3 regions of the Lysinibacillus sp. FSL K6-1151 genome follow, and region 3 is predicted to be linked to each of the others. Evidence: riboswitches for the same ligand, from Rfam matches in the RefSeq annotation. Region 3 holds a riboswitch; each other region holds the start of a gene.
The links. Region 3 has a riboswitch for thiamine pyrophosphate ahead of thiC (phosphomethylpyrimidine synthase ThiC). Riboswitches for the same ligand answer to the same signal wherever they lie in the genome.

Region 1: linked by a shared signal. The riboswitch ahead of thiM (hydroxyethylthiazole kinase) and the one ahead of thiC (phosphomethylpyrimidine synthase ThiC) in region 3 are both predicted to bind thiamine pyrophosphate.
Region 2: linked by a shared signal. The riboswitch ahead of thiW (energy coupling factor transporter S component ThiW) and the one ahead of thiC (phosphomethylpyrimidine synthase ThiC) in region 3 are both predicted to bind thiamine pyrophosphate.

What each region holds. Positions count from the first base shown of each region.
Region 1 covers NZ_CP152040.1:3,455,786-3,458,972, forward strand. Annotated here, with positions in the region: gene MHI04_RS16560 (acyl--CoA ligase) at 1-1,265, opposite strand, end outside; TPP riboswitch at 1,456-1,553, shown strand; gene thiM (hydroxyethylthiazole kinase) at 1,646-2,413, shown strand; gene thiD (bifunctional hydroxymethylpyrimidine kinase/phosphomethylpyrimidine kinase) at 2,401-3,187, shown strand, end outside.
Region 2 covers NZ_CP152040.1:869,618-872,804, reverse strand. Annotated here, with positions in the region: gene MHI04_RS04000 (ABC transporter substrate-binding protein) at 1-206, shown strand, start outside; gene MHI04_RS03995 (tetracycline resistance MFS efflux pump) at 435-1,631, shown strand; TPP riboswitch at 1,698-1,805, shown strand; gene thiW (energy coupling factor transporter S component ThiW) at 1,897-2,397, shown strand; gene MHI04_RS03985 (VWA domain-containing protein) at 2,642-3,187, opposite strand, start outside.
Region 3 covers NZ_CP152040.1:246,439-249,625, reverse strand. Annotated here, with positions in the region: gene thiC (phosphomethylpyrimidine synthase ThiC) at 1-1,489, opposite strand, end outside; TPP riboswitch at 1,635-1,749, opposite strand; gene MHI04_RS01130 (AEC family transporter) at 1,828-2,757, opposite strand; gene MHI04_RS01125 (methyl-accepting chemotaxis protein) at 2,869-3,187, opposite strand, start outside.

The sequences.
Region 1 (3,187 bases), 1.4 Mb from region 3:
ATGACATCATCTCCTCGACCCTCAAACCAAAAGTAGCCATCTTCATCTTTGTAGGCACGATCTCCTGTTATATACCAATCACCACGGAATTGTAAATTTGTACGTTCAGGATCATTTAAATATTTTTTAAAGAGAGCTGGTGTTTCACGATGAACAGCAATATCACCCACCTCTCCCACTGCAACAGGATTGCCGAAATCGTTAATAATATTAACGGTGTTGCCAGGAGTAGGTTTTCCCATTGAGCCAACTCGCGCCTCCATCCCTACCATTGTACCAACAAGTAATGTATTTTCCGTTTGACCATAGCCATCTCGCACTTGTAAATGGAATGTTTCTGAAAATACGTTGATAACCTCACTATTTAACGGTTCACCTGCTGATACAGCTTGGCGAATTGCATGTAAATCATATGCGTGTAAATTTTCAAGTGATGCCATAAAACGATATTCAGTTGGTGTACAGCATAATACATTGATTTTGAATTTTTCAAGCATTGCCAAATAGGAAGCAGCATCAAATTTACCTTTGTAAACAAATGCAGTAGCACCACTGCCTAATGTAGCGAGAAAGGGACTCCATATCCATTTTTGCCATCCAGGTGCTGCTGTTGCCCAAACAATATCATTTTCTTGTACACCTAACCAATGTGGTGCTGTTGTTCGTAAATGAGCATAGCCCCAGCTGTGTGTATGTACCGCTGCCTTCGGGTTACCTGTTGTGCCGCTTGTATAGGCTAAAAATGCATTATCAGTACTTTTTGTCGGGGTCGGATTTATGTAAGTTGTAGGTTGATGGTGCATTTTTTCTAGTAAAGGCTGCCAAGGCTCATGTGCTTTCCCTATGACAAATTGCTGTATGCCCTGTAAATTTCCAACTTCATCAAATTGTTCAATATAGGGCTCATAGGCAACAACCCCTTTAGCATTGGCGTGATGAATGCGATACTCAATATCTTTTGTTCTTAACATTTCTGAGCTTGGAATGATGGTTAAACCTGCTTTTAATGCTGCAATATAAACAATATATGCTTCCACTGAGCGTGGTACCATCACTAAAATCACATCACCCTTCGTTAAACCTTGTAAGGTGAAAACATGTGCTGCTTGATTCGCTTTTTCCATCAAATGTGCATATGTAATAAATTGTACAGCTTGATTTTCTTCATAAATAATTAAAGCATTTTTCGTTGCATCCTGAGCATATTTTTCAATTTCCTCTGTTATGTTATACCATTCTGGTGCAACTAAATCTTGTCTTTTCATGGCAGATGCCCCCTTTTGCTATGACACATTATAAAACTCCTTTTTCAGTATTTTCAATGGTTTGCGCTTAATTTAGGTAAAGTCATGACAACTATCATACCTAGCTATATGGCATCAGTCACGTTTTGTCGATAGGGAAACTAGCTATTGAACACAAATGAAAAGTATGGTACATTTTGGTCAACTAAAAGCAAAATTGCAGGGGGACTCGAAAGAGTTGAGAAGGTAAAACCTGACCCTTTGAACCTGTTAGTTAATACTGACGTAGGGAGCAACAGACATCGATTTTTTCAGATGAAAGGCTCTTTTTCGTGTATTTTCACATAAAAAGAGCCTTTTTGCATGCTTACGTCCATCCACAAAGGAGGACTAAAATTAAAATGATATTTCAAACAATTCGTCAACAGCAACCACTTATTCATTGCATCACAAACTATGTGGTGGCAAATTTCCAAGCAAATGGTTTATTAGCATTAGGTGCTTCGCCCGTTATGGCTGACGATAGCCAAGAGGTTGAGGAAATGGTAGCAATGGCACAAGCATTATTAATTAATATCGGGACACTCAATACTCGCACCAAAAACGCCATGCTGTTAGCAGGAAAAAAAGCTAATGCACTTGGCATTCCAGTTATATTAGATCCAGTTGGGGCAGGGGCTACAACTTATCGCAAGGAAACCGTTCAATACTTACTTGAAAACATAGAATTTGCCGTAATTCGCTGTAATATCGGTGAGCTTGCGGCTATAGCCAATGTAGATTGGCAACAGAAAGGTGTAGATAGTGGTCATGGCTCCATGTCACTGGAGACGGAAGCATTACTAGTGGCACAACGATATAATTGTATCGTTATTGTAACAGGTGAACGTGATCTTATAACAAATGGCGAGCATAGCCAGTGGATAGCTGGTGGCCACCCACAAATGACAGAGGTCACTGGTACTGGCTGTTTACTTAGTGCGCTTTGTGGTGCTGCCTATGTCGCAGGTAACAAGCCATACAACCAATTAACAGAAACACTCACTTACTATAAAAAGGCAGCGGTACTAGCTTCTGCATTCACTGCAGATATCGGTGATTTTCAAATAGCTTTGCTTAATGCTATACATCGTTTATCAAAGGATGGTGAAGCATCATGCATATTGTAACGACGATTGCTGGATCAGATAGTGGTGGCGGTGCTGGTATACAGGCTGATTTAAAAACATTTCAGGAATTAGAGGTGTTCGGCACTTCCGTTATTACAGCTTTAACTGCACAAAATACAACAGGCGTGACAGGTGTTTTCCCAATTGACATTTCGTTTGTGGAAAAACAATTTCAAGCGTTAGTCGAAGATTTTCCGATTGCTGCAATGAAAACAGGCATGCTTTATTCCTCTGGTATTATCCAAGCCATCGCACGCATGATCGGTGAATTAAATATACCACTAATTGTGGATCCCGTAATGATTGCAAAAGGTGGAGAAAGCTTATTACAGCAAGAAGCTATTGAGGCGTTACGCTCATCTTTACTACCACTAGCTACGATTGTTACGCCAAATATACCCGAAGCAGAGGCTCTCACGGGGAGAACCATTCGCCATTTTGAGGATATGAAACAAGTGGCTCAAAGCTTTTTACAGCTAGGTGTACAATGCGTCATTCTAAAGGGTGGGCATTTAGCAGAACCACTTTATGCCATTGATTATGTATTTTTCAAAAATGGACAATCTTTTTCGATGCAGTCTCCACGAATCCAAACAAAAAATACACATGGTACTGGCTGTACATTTTCAGCAGCACTCACTGCTTTTCTTGGACGGGGTTTAGCGATGAAAGAGGCTATTATCGAAGCTAAAAAATTTATTCAATTAGCGATTATGCATGATTTATCCATAGGCAACGGGCATGGACCTACAAATCATTTCGCTTATCAACAGC
Region 2 (3,187 bases), 620 kb from region 3:
CGGGTGCACAAAATGCCGATTATGTAGGCTACTCTACGCCTAATATAGCTGCTATGGACTTAATGGATGAAGAAGTTGTTTCTGATGAACGCTACTATCCTTCTGAAGAACAACGCGATACATTAGAAGTTTACAAAAATTTAGGACCAGACTATTTAGGGAAATATAATGAATTGTTTTTAGAATTTAAAATGAGTATTCGTTAAAGCATATAAAGGTCTATCGATGAATTTTTATTTTGTCAATAGACCTTTTTCTATTATCTTCCTGCTTCTGGCAGCACCTCACCTATTGTCTGTTTATTCTTTTCTACATCGTGGATTGGTATTGCTGCACTAGCAGGTATGTTTCATTTCAGACTTTCAACCGATATGATGATAGGATATCTTATGATAGACTTTAGTATATTTGATTATAAAAAGGGGGTTCATTCGATGACCCAGCAGAAGTCCAATAAGGCGGCTTTATATATTTTAATGTTTAATATGTTTATCGCAATGGGGAGTATTGGAATTATTATTCCTGTCATGCCAGAGTATTTAAAAATTTTTGGTGCAGCAGGACAAGTTCTAGGTATGCTAATTGCAACGTTCGCCTTAGCTCAATTCGTATTTTCTCCAATTGCTGGGAATCTTTCGGATCAGTATGGTCGGAAAAATTTAATTATTTTCGGTCTTATTGTGACAGGTCTTGCACAAATCGGTTTTGGCCTAGCCACAGACGTCTGGATGCTATTTTTAGCACGCTTTTTAGGCGGTCTAGGTTCCGCATTTGTTGCACCTCCTATTATGGCATTTGTAGCTGACGTTACTACCTACGAGGAACGTGGAAAAGGTATGAGTATGTTAGGTGCTGCTATGTCACTGGGCTTTATGATAGGGCCAGGAATAGGTGGTTTCTTAGCAAAGGTTAGTTTACATTTTCCATTTTTCACGGCAGGAGTTGCTGCCATACTTGCATCTGTTTTATCTTACTTTTTATTACCATCTACTAAACCAAACACTTCACATGACAAGCAAAAGCAAGAAAATCTGGCGAAGCAAATGGCTCGTTCCATACATATGCCTTATTTCGTTATGCTCATTATCATGCTCGTGTTCTCGTTCGGAATTGCCAACTTCCAAACAACCTTGTCATTATTTGTGACAGAAAAGTTTAATTACACACCCGTAGATATTGCGATTATTTTAGTTGTCGGTGGTGCTTTTGGGGTAGTTGTACAAATGTTTGTGATTACACCACTTTTTAATCGCTTTGGTGAAATGAAAGTTGTGTTAGTCAATTTATTTATTGCATCTGTTGCTATTTTCTTAATATTGTTTGTATCTGGCTTCGCTCTTATATTAGTTGTAGCAACTATTTTCTCTACAGCAACAACACTAATTCGTCCTGCTGTAAATACACTAATTTCAAAGCTTGCAGAGAAAGAACAAGGGTTTGCTGCGGGCTTGAATAATGCTTACATGAGCCTTGGCAATATGATTGGACCAGCCTTAGCAGGTTTACTATTTGACTGGAATATGAACAGTCCATATATTTTCGGATCTATCATATTATTAGCCTGCTTCTTCCTTGCACTCATCTGGACATTGAAAAAAGCACCTCATCTAATGCATCCTGATACGAAATAGTCAGAAAAATCATTGACTATTTTTAACATTATGTTACAGTAATGTTGGTTAATAAAATTGAATGATATTTACCACTAGGGGAGCCTTTAAAAGGCTGAGACGTATATGATGATGTACGGACCCTTTGAACCTGATCTAGTTCATACTAGCGGAGGGAAGTGGCGCTACTTGCTACTATCATTGTCTATGCAAGGCCGCTTCCTATTGTTTAAAGGAAGCGGCCTTTTAATTTCCCTCATGATTTTATTCAAGAGGAGTGAACCTTATGTCAATTCGTAAAATGACAATCATGGCTTTATTAGTAGCGATTGCTGTAGCAGGATCTACCTTTGTATCCATACCAACAGGCATCGCACGCGCCTACCCCGTTCAGCATGCTGTTAACGTAATAGGAGCTATTATACTAGGACCCGTGCCAACAGTTCTAGTTGCCTTTGTGACAGCCATCATTCGTATCTTTACTGGTACAGGCTCTCTTTTAGCGATTCCTGGTAGCGTCATTGGAGCATTGTGTGCGGCCCTTGCCTACAAATACAGTAGAAAATCATGGCTAGCAGGATTCGGCGAAGTTTTTGGCACTGGTATTTTAGCTTCACTTATTGCCGTACCCTATGCAAAATTGCTTATGGAGACATCCGTAGCCGCATTATTCTTCATGCCAGCCTTTTTAACATCAAGTACCATCGGGGCCATCTTAGGTGTTATGGTAGCTAGCACTTTGCGAAAATCGGTACTAGTAAAGAGCTTTAATTCTTCGCTTTATTGAGTGGTGCTGAGTGCTTTTTGATTTTGGAAATCCTTTAAGATGTGCGAGAAGATTTCTTTTCTAGTCTTTGAGCGGGGTTCGTTTCTTTATGAGCGTCTCTCTCCCCCGAGAAGCACTTTTCGAAGGCTGCACTGTGTCAATCACCTTTGCACCCCTTTCCTAGCGGAAACCACCATTTTTTAAAACCTCAAAGCATTTAAAAAAGCAGTGCAAAATGGAATGATTTTGCACTGCCTTCACTCTATTATGATCGTTTTTTCATACCCTTTAATAGCTGGGCTACGTTCGTGTCTTCTGCTTGTACAGGTTTCTCCTCAATTGGCTGCTCTTTTTTATTCGTTTTTGTTAGGAAACTCCAACCAAAACGTCTTATGGTAATATCCATAAAGAATAGAAGCATACTTGCTAAAAGAAGCCATGTAGCAATGTTTTGTCGATCCGCTCCTTTGGTTGTAAAGTCACGGAACACATCTTGTGGTTCTTTTAAAACGGCTCCCCCTGTTTGATTTGTTAACTCTTCAACCAGTTTTTCATTAACAGGGAGCAGTTCATACTCAGCACTATAAGGAACACTTAGGCCTGCCTGATAAATGGCCTGCTGCTCATCCGCTATACGGAAGAAAATCAATCCAGGTTCGGCCTGTACAACAGCTCGAATTTGGGAGGCTGAAATGGTTTCTAACTGAGTTTCTAACTCCTCCCCTGCTTCATTAACCGCTACAATGTCTAAAAATGCGGCTTCATTTGTAGGGTCTGTAATCATAAAGGAGCCATCAGCTTCTAATCTCAC
Region 3 (3,187 bases):
CCCGTTGTTGTGCACCTGGGTGTCCTTTCGCTAAATCAGCTGCATGGGCAGCAATCTTATAAGTAATAACTCCTACTCGAACATCCTCACGATTAGGTAAGCCAAGATGCTCCTTCGGTGTCACATAGCAGAGCATCGCTGTACCAAACCAGCCAATCATCGCTGCACCAATAGCTGAGGTAATATGGTCATATCCTGGCGCAATATCTGTTGTTAATGGGCCCAATGTATAGAAAGGCGCTTCCTTACAAACTTCTAATTGCTTGTCCATATTCTCCTTTATCAAATGCATCGGTACATGACCTGGCCCCTCTACCATCACCTGAACATCATGCTTCCAAGCGATTTGTGTTAATTCACCCAGCGTTTCAAGCTCTGCAAATTGGGCCTCATCATTGGCATCTGCAATGGAACCTGGGCGTAAGCCATCTCCTAAAGAAAAAGCAACATCATATGTCTTCATAATTTCACAGATTTCCTCAAAATGTGTATAAAGGAAATTCTCTTGATGATGAAATAAACACCACTGTGCCATAATTGAACCACCACGTGACACAATGCCTGTTACACGATTTGCTGTAAGAGGTACATAGCGTAAAAGAACACCCGCATGTATCGTGAAATAATCAACCCCCTGCTCTGCTTGCTCAATGAGCGTATCACGATAAACTTCCCACGTTAAATCCTCGGCTATGCCATTTACTTTTTCTAAAGCCTGATAAATGGGCACCGTTCCCACTGGCACTGCAGCATTTCGAATAATCCATTCTCTCGTTGTATGAATATGTTTACCAGTCGAGAGATCCATAATATTATCGGCACCCCAGCGTGTAGCCCATGTCATTTTCTCAACTTCTTCTGCTATTGACGACGACACCGCGGAATTTCCAATGTTTGCATTGATTTTCACATGGAAGTTACGACCAATAATCATCGGCTCTGCCTCAGGGTGATTAATATTAGAAGGCATAATAGCCCGACCTGCTGCAATTTCTGAACGAACAAATTCAGGATCCATGTTTTCACGTATCGCCACAAACTCCATTTCCGGCGTTATCATTCCATTTCGTGCATAGTGAAGCTGTGTTACATTTTTACCCCTTTTTGCACGTAAAGGCTTCCGCTCCAATTCAGGGAAAACATTTTCTTGAATGCGCGGATCATCAACACGACGAAAACCGTTATCCTCAGGTTTAATCGTACGCCCCTCATATTCCTCAACATCTCCTCTTTCTTCTATCCATGCACGTCGCAAAGCAGGCAGACCCTTTGTAATATCAACGTGATAATTCGGATCTGTGTATGGACCACTCGTATCATATACTCGAATAGGGGCATTTTTTTCATCCCCAAAGCTACCAGTCGTTGGGCTTAATGCGATTTCACGCATAGGTACTAAAATATCTGGACGTGATCCTTCCACATACACTTTTTTGCTTCCTTCAAAGCTAGACATAATCGTAATGTTCTTTTCACTAACTACTGACATGAGCTACTTCTCTCCCTTAAATGTAATTTGATAAAAGGACCGAAAATCTAGCTCACTCCAACAAATAAAGAAAGGCCGAATCCAAAATATTTTTTTGGATCCGGCCATGAATGTAAAGGTCTAGTAATTGCACACGACATACGATGCAATAGCTTCTTAACTTTCCCACGCTGGTATGAGCCAGATCAGGTCCAAAGGGTCAAGAAACTTCTAAGCGTCTCCCTCTCAGCCTGACTCATCAGACTCCCCTAGTTAATACTATTTAGTTTGATGCTAGTGTAGCAGATATTTCTAAGAGATGGAAGTTTTCCATTCAATATTTTAAAATTTTCATCCAACTAAGTAAATAATACTTCCGCAAAATAAATCACGATCGTTACTGTTAGACAGCTCACAATGGTTGAAAATAAAACAGTTTGCGCAGCTGTAGCTGATTCCACATCGTATTCTAATGCTAGACTAGAGCTATTGCGAGATGTTGGGAAGGCACTGGCTATAAACAGAGATTGTGCGACAACTCCATCTAACCCCAATACATAAATAATGACCAATGCTACAGCTGGTCCGATAACTAATCTTGTAAAACAGCTAACAAAAACAGTTTTATTAAACATAGATTTGATTTCAAGCTGTGATAATTGTGCGCCTAATGTAATTAAGGCTACAGCAATAAATCCATCTGCGACATGCTCTACAGGTATTTTGATAAACTGCGGTATACCAATATTAAAATAGTTCATAGCGACACCAATAATTAGCGCATGAATAATGGGCATTTTAAAGAAATCTTTGATGATTGTCATACCCGATTTCGTAGAGGAAATTAAATTGTACAAACCATATGTATAAGTTGTCATATTTTGAAATATAACGAGCATGACCTGAATGGCTACACCAATAGGTTGTGTTACAAAAATCATTTGGGCCACTGGAATACCATAATTTCCAGAGTTAATGAGCACAACACTATTTTTAAAGACGGCTGCCTCCGTTTTGGCCAAACCAAGCCCTTTCGCTAAAAAATGACTGAGTATCATTTGACTCCCAATAAAAAGCACAATAAATAACCCGACTTCTCCCAGAACAGACAGCTCTACACGTGTTTCATATAAATTCACAAAAACAGCGGCTGGCATAAAGCAATATGTAATAAGCTGAGACAATGCTTTTAAGTTAAAACGAAATTTCTTTTGTAGTATAGCGCCAAGTACAAGCAACACTAAAATAGGTGCAACAATTTGAAAGAAAATCATTCCGAGATACATCATATTGATGACCCCCTTCCCTTCATTATAGTAGTGCTGAATGGCTAACAGGTCAATGTCTCTTCCCTTCACCATTAAGAAAGACTGCCTATATATTTTAGGCAGCCTTTTTCTTTACGCTAGCTTAAATCGATTTACGACTTCTTGCAGTTCATTTGATATATCATTCATATTTTGAATAGACTCTGCTACTTTTTGTAACTCTGCTTGTTGATCCATTGCAGAAGCACTTACTTGTTCAGCAGAGGCAGCTGTTTCCTCTGAAATAGCAGATATACTTTGAATAGCCATAATTGCTTGATTTTTATGCTCTAACATACTAGATAACTTACTCATTAGTTCACTAATGGAAGCTGCAATTGAACGTGACAAGTCACTGCTATCTTTAAAGGCCATTTGTGTGCTTTGTACGGACTCATTTTGAGAATGCATT